Regions from separate parts of the Vibrio sp. R11-SG3-ISO9 genome, predicted to be linked through region 2. Evidence: riboswitches for the same ligand, from Rfam matches in the RefSeq annotation. Region 2 holds a riboswitch; each other region holds the start of a gene.

Region 1 (3,827 bases), on a different contig from region 2:
TGCGGTTGATGCTGTGTTCTCTTTTGACTCTGTGATTACAGCCGTTGCACTGGTGGACGAAGTCACGATTATCATAACCGCGATTGTTGTGTCAGCTGTCATCATGGTGCTACTAGCAGAGGCTATTCAAACCACCATCACCAAACACCCCGGCTTGAAGCTACTGGCACTGCTTTTCTTAGTCATGCTTGGTGTCGTTCTTATGTTGGAAGGAGTAGGGATCGAGCTGGATAAGAGCTACATCTATGTCGTACTCGCTTTTGGTTTGCTACAGGAAGTTTTGCATATCGTTTTGAACAAGCAGAATTCTACAACGCCACCGACACCTGAGGGAGGTGCACCGATTGGCTTAAGGCTCTCTAAGCCTAATCGTGGGAGCAGCAATGACAGCGGCTATATAGTTGATGTTGATGCAGTCGGTAATGTTCGAAGTCACCCTCGAACCAAAGTTCACCCATATAGCCGCCCAATGACTGGCGCACAATATGCTGAAGAGCTTGATTCACTGTGGTCAGAGCCAGTGGTTTACATCTCTCACAGACTAAAGCCTGCCGTATTGGATCGCGTGGGTTAAGGTTGCCAAATAAAGCCTAAATACCATGGATGGTTACATTTACGTACAGGTTCACTTCAACTGATTACAGACTTTTCCATCATCGAATAGCGTCATTCTTATAAGCTTTGGATACATTGCCCCATAATGAAAAACGAACTGCCTATCGCAACCGCCCAGCAGATCGAGCGCATAACACCAATATTGACCAAATACAGAATGTGGTAAGCCACTCGAAAACCGATATGGAGAATTGCAAACAACTGCACGCTCTCGTTGACAGTATTCGTTGTTATGGCAAGAAGTATCGATGCTGAAAATACGATGAGAGACTCAAACGCATTTTGGTGCGCGGCAAGTGCACGAGCTCCAAACCCTTGCAATTTCGCCTGTTGATCACGTGGGTGATTGTTGTCGTAGCCACCCAGTTTGTTCATAGCGATAGCCACCGGGATTTTCGCTAGATAGGGAAGTAGGGCAGCTGCAATTAAGCAATAAATCAGAGTATTCAATCTACCGTCCTTGTATCGGGTATTCAGTCTTAAGTCAGATAAATCAGTGTGCGAAAGCTATAGTCTAGTCGGTTTGTAGGTTGTGTGTCTCAGTTAAACGGACTGCGACTGGTATCTGTGTTTTACGTAGAACCAAATCAAAGTAAAGCTCACCCCAAGCGAGACGAGTATTGTGAGTAGCGTTGGCAGTGTATTAGCCAGCGTCACTTCTGCTCCTAGGATGAAGTTCGTCGCCATCAACAGCAGCCCAGCGATTAAAAAGGATCTAACAGTCGACGTTACAACAAAACGAGTGAACCCTTGCTCACGCAGTTTAATCCATATATTGGCACTTCTAACTTCCATTCTATGTTCCCCGTTTAGTCATCAGTACATATCTTTACTTAACAAACACTTATACTCTAGGTGCAATGTATTATCAATTGTGTTTATAAAACGTTTTATAGATGTATAACTATGTTCAATGGTTTGGAGAGTTCAGCTCGCTTTACTTTGAAGCGTAATGCAGCCGTTAGGTTGGATAAACTATTTTGGACAATTTGCGGCGGTAGCACTCTCAATTGGATGTTTTTCAACCTCCAAAATCTGATGAAATTGTGGACGAAAACGCTTTCGTTCACGCTTTAGTAAATAATAATCTGCAAAATTATTACCTCACTCTCAAGAGTGCTGTTAGTATGGATGCAAATAGTCGGGGGGCAATTACACCGTGTTGTATTTGCTGAGATCGAATTTCGAGACCCGTTGAACCTGATTCAGTTAGTACTGGCGTAGGGAACTATTGATACTAAAACCTATGCGGTACCGATTTTCATTCCATCGATCCTTCGATCTCTGGTGCCTGCCATCTCGGTTTTAGTTCAGTTCTCCTACGTCTTTTAGATGGTAGGAGCGACCATGACACAGCATTCCAGCACGCAAATCGACACTCAGTCCATTTCTTCAAGCACTCCAATTGTGTTAACCATTGCGGGTTCAGACAGTGGCGGCGGCGCAGGTATTCAAGCCGATATCAAAGCCATGTCTGCGACCGGTAGTTTTGCGTGTTCAGTGATCACCGCAATCACGTCGCAAAATACACAAGGCGTTTCAGCCATCTTTCCAATTCCATTAGATCATGTTGCAAGCCAGCTTGATGCGGTATTCAGCGACCTGAATGTCGTTGCGGTCAAAGTCGGCATGTTGGCAGATTCAAACATCATCAAGGTTGTAGCGGATAAGATTAAGCAGTATCAACCCAAACATCTGGTTATTGACCCGGTAATGGTTGCGACCAGTGGTGACTTGTTGCTTGAGCAGTCAGCCATCAGCACCTTGAAAGAAGCACTTATTCCACTTGCCGACATCATTACACCAAACCTTCCAGAAGGCGCAGCACTGACAGGTAAACCTGTGCCAGAAAGCGAAGCCGACATGCAAGACATGGTTGAAGAGCTTCGAGCATTGGGCGCAAAATCGGTGCTGTTAAAAGGTGGCCATTTAGAGCAAGACGAAAACAGCAACGATCTACTGATTCTGCCAACCAACACTGCTCTTATCAGCGCAAAACGATTCCCAACCAAGAACACACACGGTACTGGCTGTACGCTCTCTTCGGCTATCGCCTCTTACCTTGCGCAAGGGAATGAGCTGACTCAATCCGTTGAGCTTGGTAAGCGCTATATTTCGGACGCGATTGCCCACGCAGATCAATTAAATGTCGGTCAAGGGCACGGACCTGTGAATCACTTCTACGCAGGTCATGCTGATGTCCGCTAAGCCTCTTGGCGTTGAAATCACCAGCGCGAGCATTCGTTATCTCGATAACCAACATCGGACGTTGCAAGGCCTGAGCTTAGCGATTCCTGCATCTCAATGGACCGTTTTATTGGGTAGAAGTGGCTGCGGGAAAACCACCATTTTACGTTATCTCGCTGGTCTATTGGGTGAGAACATTGAGTGGCAAGGTGTCGTGAAGACGAGTGATGGTCAATCGCTAGAGGGCAAGATTGCCTACATGGCACAGCAAGATCTGCTGCTGCCTTGGCTATCGGTGATTGATAACGTATGTCTAAGCCGGCGCTTTGCTGGGAAAGACACTCAAAGCTTGGAAAGTGCCTCGAGCGATGCAGACAATCACGCAAGAGCTTTGTCTTTGCTGAAATCGGTTGGGCTTGCTGATTATGCTCACGCTATGCCACAACAACTGTCTGGTGGCATGCGTCAACGTGTTGCGTTAGCGCGAACGCTTATGCAAGACAAACCTATCGTATTGATGGATGAGCCTTTCTCCGCGTTAGATGCGGTAACAAGGCACAAACTGCAAACCTTAGCGGCTCACTTGCTGCAAGATAAAACCGTGGTCTTGATTACTCATGACCCACAAGAAGCGGTGCGCTTGGCACACAGCCTTTACGTGTTGCAAGGCTCACCCGCATCTGCTCAATCACTGCAAGTTCCGACAACATTGCCTCCAAGAACCATAGATGGTCATTGCGCGAGCATTCAGCAGAAAATATTAGAGCAGTTGGAGCAAGACTATGCATAGTTCCCAAGCGCTAACCAAACCTCAATCGGTATTGAACCATAAGGATAGCTCTATGAGCCCGTTACTGCGTGTCGTGATAAGCACCGCGATTATTCTGGGCCTGTGGCAGCTGGTGGTCGTGGTTTTCGAAATGCCGAGCTTCATTCTGCCTGCACCTATGGAAGTGTTTAATAAGCTGATTGAACGTTATGACGTCTTGCTCAAACACACTTGGGTCACGGCGCAAGAGATCCTA
Region 2 (3,827 bases):
AAGAGCCATTCCACACAGATACCGTTCTGCTTGGTAAGAATGGCAGTGCTAAGGCAGCGTTTGTTGCTGATAACCCAGGCCGTTGGATGTATCACTGCCATGTCATTGAACATATGAAGACCGGTTTGATGGGTTATATTGAAGTAAAGTGACTCCTGTAACTTTTTAATCTTAAAATTTATCCAAGTAATTTATTCACTAATTATCTCGAAAAAAAATCGAGTGAGGCTAGAATATCCTTAAGTCTTATGTGGGGGAATTATGGGTCAGTTTTCAATTTTGGGGTTTATCGCCATTGGCGGTGCATTTGGTGCGTGTTCTCGTTACCTAATATCTGAGTTGTGTGTCGTGCTACTAGGGCGTGGTTTTCCATACGGCACCCTGACGGTGAATGTCGTCGGTTCATTTATTATGGGTCTGCTGATCGCTGCATTCGAAAATGAGATGCTAGCAACTGAACCGTGGCGTCAGATCATTGGGTTAGGCTTTCTAGGTGCATTAACAACGTTCTCCACTTTCTCTATGGATAACGTGTTATTGATGCAGCAGGGCGCTTTTTTTAAGATGGGACTCAATGTTCTTTTGAATGTGGTATTGAGTATTTCGGCAGCCTGGATTGGCTTTCAGTTGCTAATTAAGAGTTAGTTTTCCAGATTCGTATTAAAATCACACAGGTCGGCTTGGTTTAACCAAGCCGATTTTATATACTGAATTCACTTGTCGGAGTGCCATAAGGCTGAGACCGTTCATTCGGGATCCGTTGAACCTGATCAGGTTAATACCTGCGAAGGGAACAAGAGAAGATATCCTTGCTGGAATTCTCTCTAGCAGACCTATCAATAAGCTAAGCAATAGACCGTTTTTACCTGCCTTAGGTATGTCTATGCTCAGCTCCTCTTGTCGCATCTTTCCGCCAAGCATTTTTATCCGAATTTATTATCTAGAATAACGAAGCAAGGAAAAATGCTATGTCGAATCGCAAGCAAGCGAGACTGGAAGCAAAACAGTTTATAGAAACTCTCTCGGTACAGCCGTACCCAAATTCAACCAAGGTTTACGTAGAAGGCTCTCGTGCCGATATTCGTGTCCCTATGCGCGAGATCTCTTTAGCCGATAGCCTAATAGGTGGCACCAAAGAGGCGCCAATCTTTGAGCCTAATGAGCCTATTCGCGTTTATGACACTTCGGGTGTGTACACGGACCCAGAGCACGAAATCGATCTTTATAATGGCTTACCGAAGCTGCGAGAGGGTTGGATTGAAGAACGAGCTGATACTGAACTACTTGATGATGTGAGTTCGGTTTACACCAAAGAACGCCTAGAAGATGAGACCTTAGATGAGCTTCGCTACGGCAATCTACCACGTATTCGACGTGCTAAAGATGGCCAGTGTGTAACTCAAATGCATTATGCTCGTCAGGGCATCATTACTCCAGAAATGGAATACATTGCTCTGCGTGAGAACATGGGCAGAGCTCAGTACCGTGATGAAGTATTAACTCAGCAACATCCAGGACAGAGCTTTGGGGCTAATCTGCCTAAAGACATCACTCCTGAATTCGTTCGTAAAGAGGTCGCTGAAGGCCGCGCAATTATTCCTTCCAATATTAATCACCCAGAATCTGAGCCAATGATTATTGGTCGAAACTTCCTGGTAAAGGTCAATGCAAACATCGGTAACTCTTCCGTGTCATCTTCTATTGAGGAAGAGGTTGAGAAGCTAGTATGGGCAACTCGCTGGGGTGGCGATACCGTAATGGATCTCTCTACTGGACGAAATATTCATGAGACGCGCGAATGGATACTGCGTAATAGCCCAGTGCCGATCGGTACGGTTCCTATGTATCAAGCACTAGAGAAGGTTAATGGTGTTGCTGAGAGTCTAAACTGGGAAGTGATGCGAGATACTCTGATTGAACAAGCTGAGCAGGGTGTTGACTACTTTACGATTCATGCTGGTTTATTACTTCGTTACGTACCTATGACTGCCAAGCGCGTAACGGGTATCGTCTCGCGAGGCGGTTCAATCATCGCTAAATGGTGCTTGGCTCATCATCAAGAAAGCTTCCTATACACCAACTTCAGAGAGATCTGTGAGATCTGTGCTAAGTACGATGTTGCTCTATCGCTAGGTGATGGCTTGCGTCCAGGTTCAGTTGCTGATGCTAATGATGAAGCTCAATTTGCTGAACTTCGCACGTTGGGTGAGCTGACCAAGATCGCTTGGGAATACGATGTACAGGTGATCATTGAAGGGCCGGGTCACGTGCCGATGCATATGATCAAAGAGAACATGGACGAGCAGCTTGAACACTGTCATGAAGCGCCGTTTTATACCCTAGGTCCATTGACGACAGATATTGCACCAGGATATGACCATATTACCTCGGGTATTGGTGCCGCCATGATTGGTTGGTATGGCTGTGCAATGCTCTGTTATGTGACACCAAAAGAGCATCTTGGTTTACCAAATAAAGAAGACGTTAAAACCGGTTTGATTACCTACAAGCTTGCTGCTCATGCTGGTGATCTCGCTAAAGGCCACCCAGGTGCACAAGTACGTGATAACGCTTTGTCAAAAGCGCGCTTTGAGTTCCGTTGGGAAGACCAATTCAACCTTTCTCTCGATCCTGAAACGGCGCGAGCTTTCCATGATGAGACCTTGCCACAAGAGTCAGGTAAGGTTGCCCATTTCTGCTCTATGTGTGGACCTAAATTCTGTTCGATGAAGATCTCGCAAGAGGTACGCGAATATGCCAAAGATACAGAGCAGGTTGCTGCTGACCAAGCGATATCGATTAAGATGCTTGATGACCCATTAGAGGGGATGCGTCAAAAATCGCAAGAGTTCCGTGAAACAGGGTCTGAGCTCTATCATCCAGCCGCTAGTGCAGAGGTTGCCGATTAATGAACAAAATCCTTATTCCGTCATCATTGATTGAGCTAACTGGCTTAGTTCAGCAATGTTTGTTGTTGGCGAAAGAGCAGGGTTTTACTATCGAAAACGTTGAGTTGGGTGTGAGCCCAACTCAATCGATACAGCTCATTCATGACCAACACACTACTAGCTTTTCAACTGACATTGTCTCTGATGTTGAGGCTTCTAACGTCTCAGATTACAAGCTTTACTATCATTCTAGGCTGAGTATTAGAGAGTGTCGTCATCAGGAGTCAACCGACATATTCATTGGTATTCTAGATAGAGACTCGAGAGATGCTCAGAATTCCAGTCAATTAGATATCTGGCATCACCCTATAAATAATGAAGTTAGAGCACTTTCGGTTGCTCCACACCTAGCCGTCCACTTGTCTCCAGAATTGCATTTGGCTTGGTTCGTGACTCTATCGATACTCGATTTTCCGATCGAGGATGCGTTAACTCTAGCACGCGCGATGATGTCTCCGGCAGGGGATGTTTCACGTGAAACATCGGCTTTTGATACTCGTACAATATCTTCAAATCATGTTGTTAAGGTATGGGCATTTGAGTTTAGTGCTTTTCCAACCCCTGTTCTTGAAGATGAACGTTTAGGTATTCAAGTTGGCTGGTCTGCTCAAGGCGAAAGCGTTAGTTTTGCGACACTGACCAAACCTAGCCTAGGTCTGTATCCGGTTGTTGATGATGTATCGTGGATTGAACGCCTCTTACCTATGGGTATCAATACCATTCAGCTTCGGATTAAGAACCCACAACAAGTAGACCTCGAGCAACAAGTGAAGAAAGCGATCGAATTGGGGCGTCAACACGATGCGCAAGTCTTCATTAATGATTACTGGAAACTGGCAATTAAGCATGGTGCTTATGGTGTTCACCTTGGCCAAGAAG
Region 3 (3,827 bases), on a different contig from region 2:
TTTGTTGGGCGATTCATGATAAGAAATGCACATAATCTTGATTAAGAAATCAGTCTTTTTGCCCGTTTTTTGGAAGCGATATATGCATATTCATATCTTAGGAATTTGCGGCACCTTTATGGGTGGTGCAGCGGTGTTAGCCCGTCAATTAGGTCACAAAGTGACAGGTTGTGATGCCAATGTTTACCCGCCAATGAGTACACTATTAGAGTCGCAAGGCATCGAAATCATTGAAGGTTTTGACCCAAGCCAACTAGAGCCAAGACCTGATCTGGTGGTGATTGGCAATGCGATGAGTCGTGGCAATCCTTGTGTTGAATATGTACTAAATAACAACCTCAAGTACACCTCGGGACCTCAATGGCTACAAGAGTTCCTGCTGCATGACCGCTGGGTTCTAGCTGTTTCGGGTACGCATGGAAAAACCACAACGGCCAGCATGCTGGCATGGATCTTAGAGGATTGTGGTTATGCGCCGGGCTTCTTAGTCGGCGGGGTGTTGGGTAACTTTGGTATCTCTGCTCGCCTAGGTGAGAGCATGTTCTTTGTCGTTGAAGCTGACGAGTATGACAGTGCTTTTTTTGATAAGCGTTCTAAGTTTGTTCATTATCACCCACGCACTTTGGTGATGAACAATCTTGAGTTTGATCATGCGGATATTTTCGACGATCTTGAGGCGATTAAGCGCCAGTTCCACCATTTGATTCGCACTGTTCCAGGCAATGGGCGAATTTTTGCTCCTCAACAGGACCGTGCTCTTGAGGATGTATTGTCTCGCGGCTGTTGGAGTGAAACGGAATTTGCTGGGGAAGAGGCGGATTGGCGTGCGGAAAAGCTAGTCAAAGATGGCTCGCAGTTCAACGTGTTCTTCCAAGGTGAGTGTGTCGGAATGGTTGATTGGCCGCTGGTGGGTGATCATAACGTCAATAATGCTCTGATGGCGATCGCAGCTGCAAGACATGTTGGTGTGACTCCAGATCTAGCATGTGAGTCTTTGGCGAAGTTTATCAATACCAAGCGTCGTTTAGAGCTAAAAGGGGAAGTTGCTGGAGTAACGGTGTACGACGATTTTGCGCATCACCCAACTGCAATTGAACTAACTTTGGGTGGCTTACGTAATAAGGTCGGCAACAACAAAATTATCGCAGTGTTAGAGCCTCGCTCTGCTACGATGAAACGAGGCGTGCACAAAGAAACCCTTGCTGATTCATTGAAGCAAGCAGACAGCACTTTCTTATTCCAACCAGACAACATCGATTGGTCGGTTAAAGATGTCGCAGACGCTTGTCATCAGCCCGCTGTTGTCAGTGACAACCTAGATGCCTTAGTCGCAAGTATTGTTGAGCAAGCGCAATCTGGTGACCAAATTTTGGTGATGAGCAATGGTGGTTTTGGTGGTATTCATCAGAAATTACTTGATGGATTGGCGGCCAAAGGTTAAATACACGCGTTCTAATCGATTTAAGAAGTACAAGAGATCATGACCAAACAGAGTAAAGCGATTACCCTCGCATTCACTGGCGCTTCTGGTGCCCCATATGGTTTGCGCTTACTAGAGTGCCTACTCGCCGCTGACTATCAGGTGTACCTGTTGATATCGTCAGCCGCCAGAGTGGTGCTTGCAACCGAACATGATCTCAAACTGCCTTCAGGTCCCGATGCGGCCAAAGCAGCATTGGTTAAACACCTAAATTGCGACCCTGAGCGTTTGGTTGTGTGTGGTAAAGACGATTGGTTCTCTCCTGTTGCGTCAGGCTCTGCTGCACCGAAGCAGATGGTGGTTTGTCCATGCTCGGCAGGGAGTGTTGCATCAATTGCCCACGGTATGTCAGATAACTTGATTGAACGCGCTGCGGATGTTGTCATGAAAGAGCGCGGCCAACTGCTGTTAGTGGTTCGAGAGACGCCATTCTCGACGCTACACTTGGAAAATATGCACAAACTCTCGACTATGGGAGTGACCATCATGCCCGCAGCTCCTGGTTTTTATCATCAGCCAAAATCGATCGATGACCTTGTCGATTTCATGGTGGCTCGTATTCTTGACCACCTAGGTATTGAGCAGGGTTTAGTACCAAGATGGGGCTACGATCAGCGCCATTAAGGCGAACTTTGTAGCTTATTGGTTAAAATACAATTACAATTCTGCTCACTCATCGGGGAGCTAAACATTCAAATTATGAATGGCGGCTGAGATCAAGTGTCAACTTGGGACCCGTAAACCTGAACCAGATAATGCTGGCGTAGGAATTGAGTTAGGCAGTACTTTTCCATTGTCCTCCCTCAAGCCTGTGCCGCTCAGACCATGGAGAGCGTCCAGTGAAATTTGCATTAACCACTCTTGCTGTTACTACAGTAGCTTCTTTTTCCGCACTAGCGTCCGATAATACTCTAACTGTTTATACCTATGACTCTTTCGCTGCAGATTGGGGCCCGCGTCCTGCTGTCGAGAAAGCATTTGAAGAGAAATGTGGTTGTGACGTGAACTTTGTTGCGCTGGAAGACGGTGTTTCAATTCTTAACCGCTTGCGTCTAGAGGGTGGCAATAGCAAAGCCGATGTTGTGCTTGGTCTTGACCAAAACCTAATGGCGGAAGCTAAGAAAACAGGCCTACTATCTGAACACAACGTCGATACTTCTTCTGTTGTGCTACCTAATGGCTGGGACGACAGCACCTTTGTTCCTTATGATTTCGGTTACTTCTCATTTATCTACAACACAGAAAAGCTATCAAACCCACCTAAGAGCTTGAAAGAGTTGGTTGAGCAGCGTGATGATCTTAAGGTGATTTACCAAGATCCTCGTACTTCAACACCAGGCCAAGGTCTGATGTTGTGGATGAAGTCGGTTTATGGCGACGATGCAACTCAAGCGTGGAAACAGCTTTCCAAGAAAACCGTTACTGTCACCAAAGGCTGGTCTGAGGCTTACTCAATGTTCCTTGAGGGCGAGTCAGATATGGTGCTTTCATACACGACCTCACCGGCTTACCACATCATCGCTGAAAGCGACACTAAGTACGCGTCTGCTGACTTTGCTGAAGGTCACTACACGCAAGTGGAAGTGGCAGCAAAAGTGAAAGGCAGCGATAATGAGAAGCTAGCGGATGAGTTTATGGTATTCATTCTAAGTGACGAATTCCAATCGGCGATGCCAACGGGCAACTGGATGTACCCAGTGACGGATGTCGAGCTACCAAAAGGCTTTGAGCAACTGACGATGCCTAAGAAATCTCTGAGCTTTACTTCTGAAGAAGTGGCTGAGAAGCGTAAGCCATGGATTCGTGAGTGGCAAAACGCCCTGACTTTTTAATTGAGTGCCCAACGTCGGGCATTAAGCCTCTATCTCAATTAGGGGCTAAACATCGAGACAATCACTCTTTATGTTAAAGAATACACCTAAGGTGGGTATCTGGGTCGCATTGACCATTACTGCCTTTGTGGTTTCATCGGTAGGGGCATTGCTTAGCAATGCCCCTTCTCTTGATATCAGCCAAGTATGGTCTGATCCGTACTATTGGCACGTTACCAAATTCAGTTTCTACCAAGCGACGCTATCCATGTTATTGAGCGTCGTATTTGCAGTTCCTGTGGCTCATGCCTTATCTCGCCGCCAGTTCCCAGGGCGTTCTCTGCTGCTGAGATTGTTTGCTTCCACCTTGGTTCTGCCCGTGTTAGTCGGTGTTTTTGGTATTTTGGCTATCTATGGCAACAGTGGTTGGCTGGCAAAACTGCTTCAAGCTGTTGACGTAGAGCTGCCATTCTCCATTTATGGATTGAATGGCATTTTGCTTGCGCATGTCTTTTTCAATTTGCCCTATGCAAGTC

Evidence for each region. A riboswitch is a leader RNA that binds a small molecule or an ion and turns the genes downstream of it on or off. The one in region 2 is predicted to bind thiamine pyrophosphate.
Region 1: another riboswitch for thiamine pyrophosphate. It lies ahead of thiD (bifunctional hydroxymethylpyrimidine kinase/phosphomethylpyrimidine kinase); the one in region 2 lies ahead of thiC (phosphomethylpyrimidine synthase ThiC).
Region 3: another riboswitch for thiamine pyrophosphate. It lies ahead of thiB (thiamine ABC transporter substrate binding subunit); the one in region 2 lies ahead of thiC (phosphomethylpyrimidine synthase ThiC).

The regions. Positions count from the first base shown of each region.
Region 1 covers NZ_JCBDGU010000004.1:68,784-72,610, reverse strand. Annotated here, with positions in the region: gene AC6R05_RS01090 (TerC family protein) at 1-574, shown strand, start outside; gene AC6R05_RS01085 (MAPEG family protein) at 673-1,065, opposite strand; gene AC6R05_RS01080 (hypothetical protein) at 1,159-1,410, opposite strand; TPP riboswitch at 1,748-1,859, shown strand; gene thiD (bifunctional hydroxymethylpyrimidine kinase/phosphomethylpyrimidine kinase) at 1,963-2,823, shown strand; gene AC6R05_RS01070 (ABC transporter ATP-binding protein) at 2,813-3,592, shown strand; gene AC6R05_RS01065 (ABC transporter permease) at 3,645-3,827, shown strand, end outside.
Region 2 covers NZ_JCBDGU010000051.1:4,298-8,124, forward strand. Annotated here, with positions in the region: gene AC6R05_RS18935 (multicopper oxidase domain-containing protein) at 1-152, shown strand, start outside; gene crcB (fluoride efflux transporter CrcB) at 262-645, shown strand; TPP riboswitch at 712-810, shown strand; gene thiC (phosphomethylpyrimidine synthase ThiC) at 969-2,909, shown strand; gene AC6R05_RS18950 (thiamine phosphate synthase) at 2,909-3,827, shown strand, end outside.
Region 3 covers NZ_JCBDGU010000002.1:48,145-51,971, reverse strand. Annotated here, with positions in the region: gene mpl (UDP-N-acetylmuramate:L-alanyl-gamma-D-glutamyl-meso-diaminopimelate ligase) at 83-1,441, shown strand; gene AC6R05_RS00310 (flavin prenyltransferase UbiX) at 1,481-2,104, shown strand; TPP riboswitch at 2,148-2,267, shown strand; gene thiB (thiamine ABC transporter substrate binding subunit) at 2,320-3,312, shown strand; gene thiP (thiamine/thiamine pyrophosphate ABC transporter permease ThiP) at 3,383-3,827, shown strand, end outside.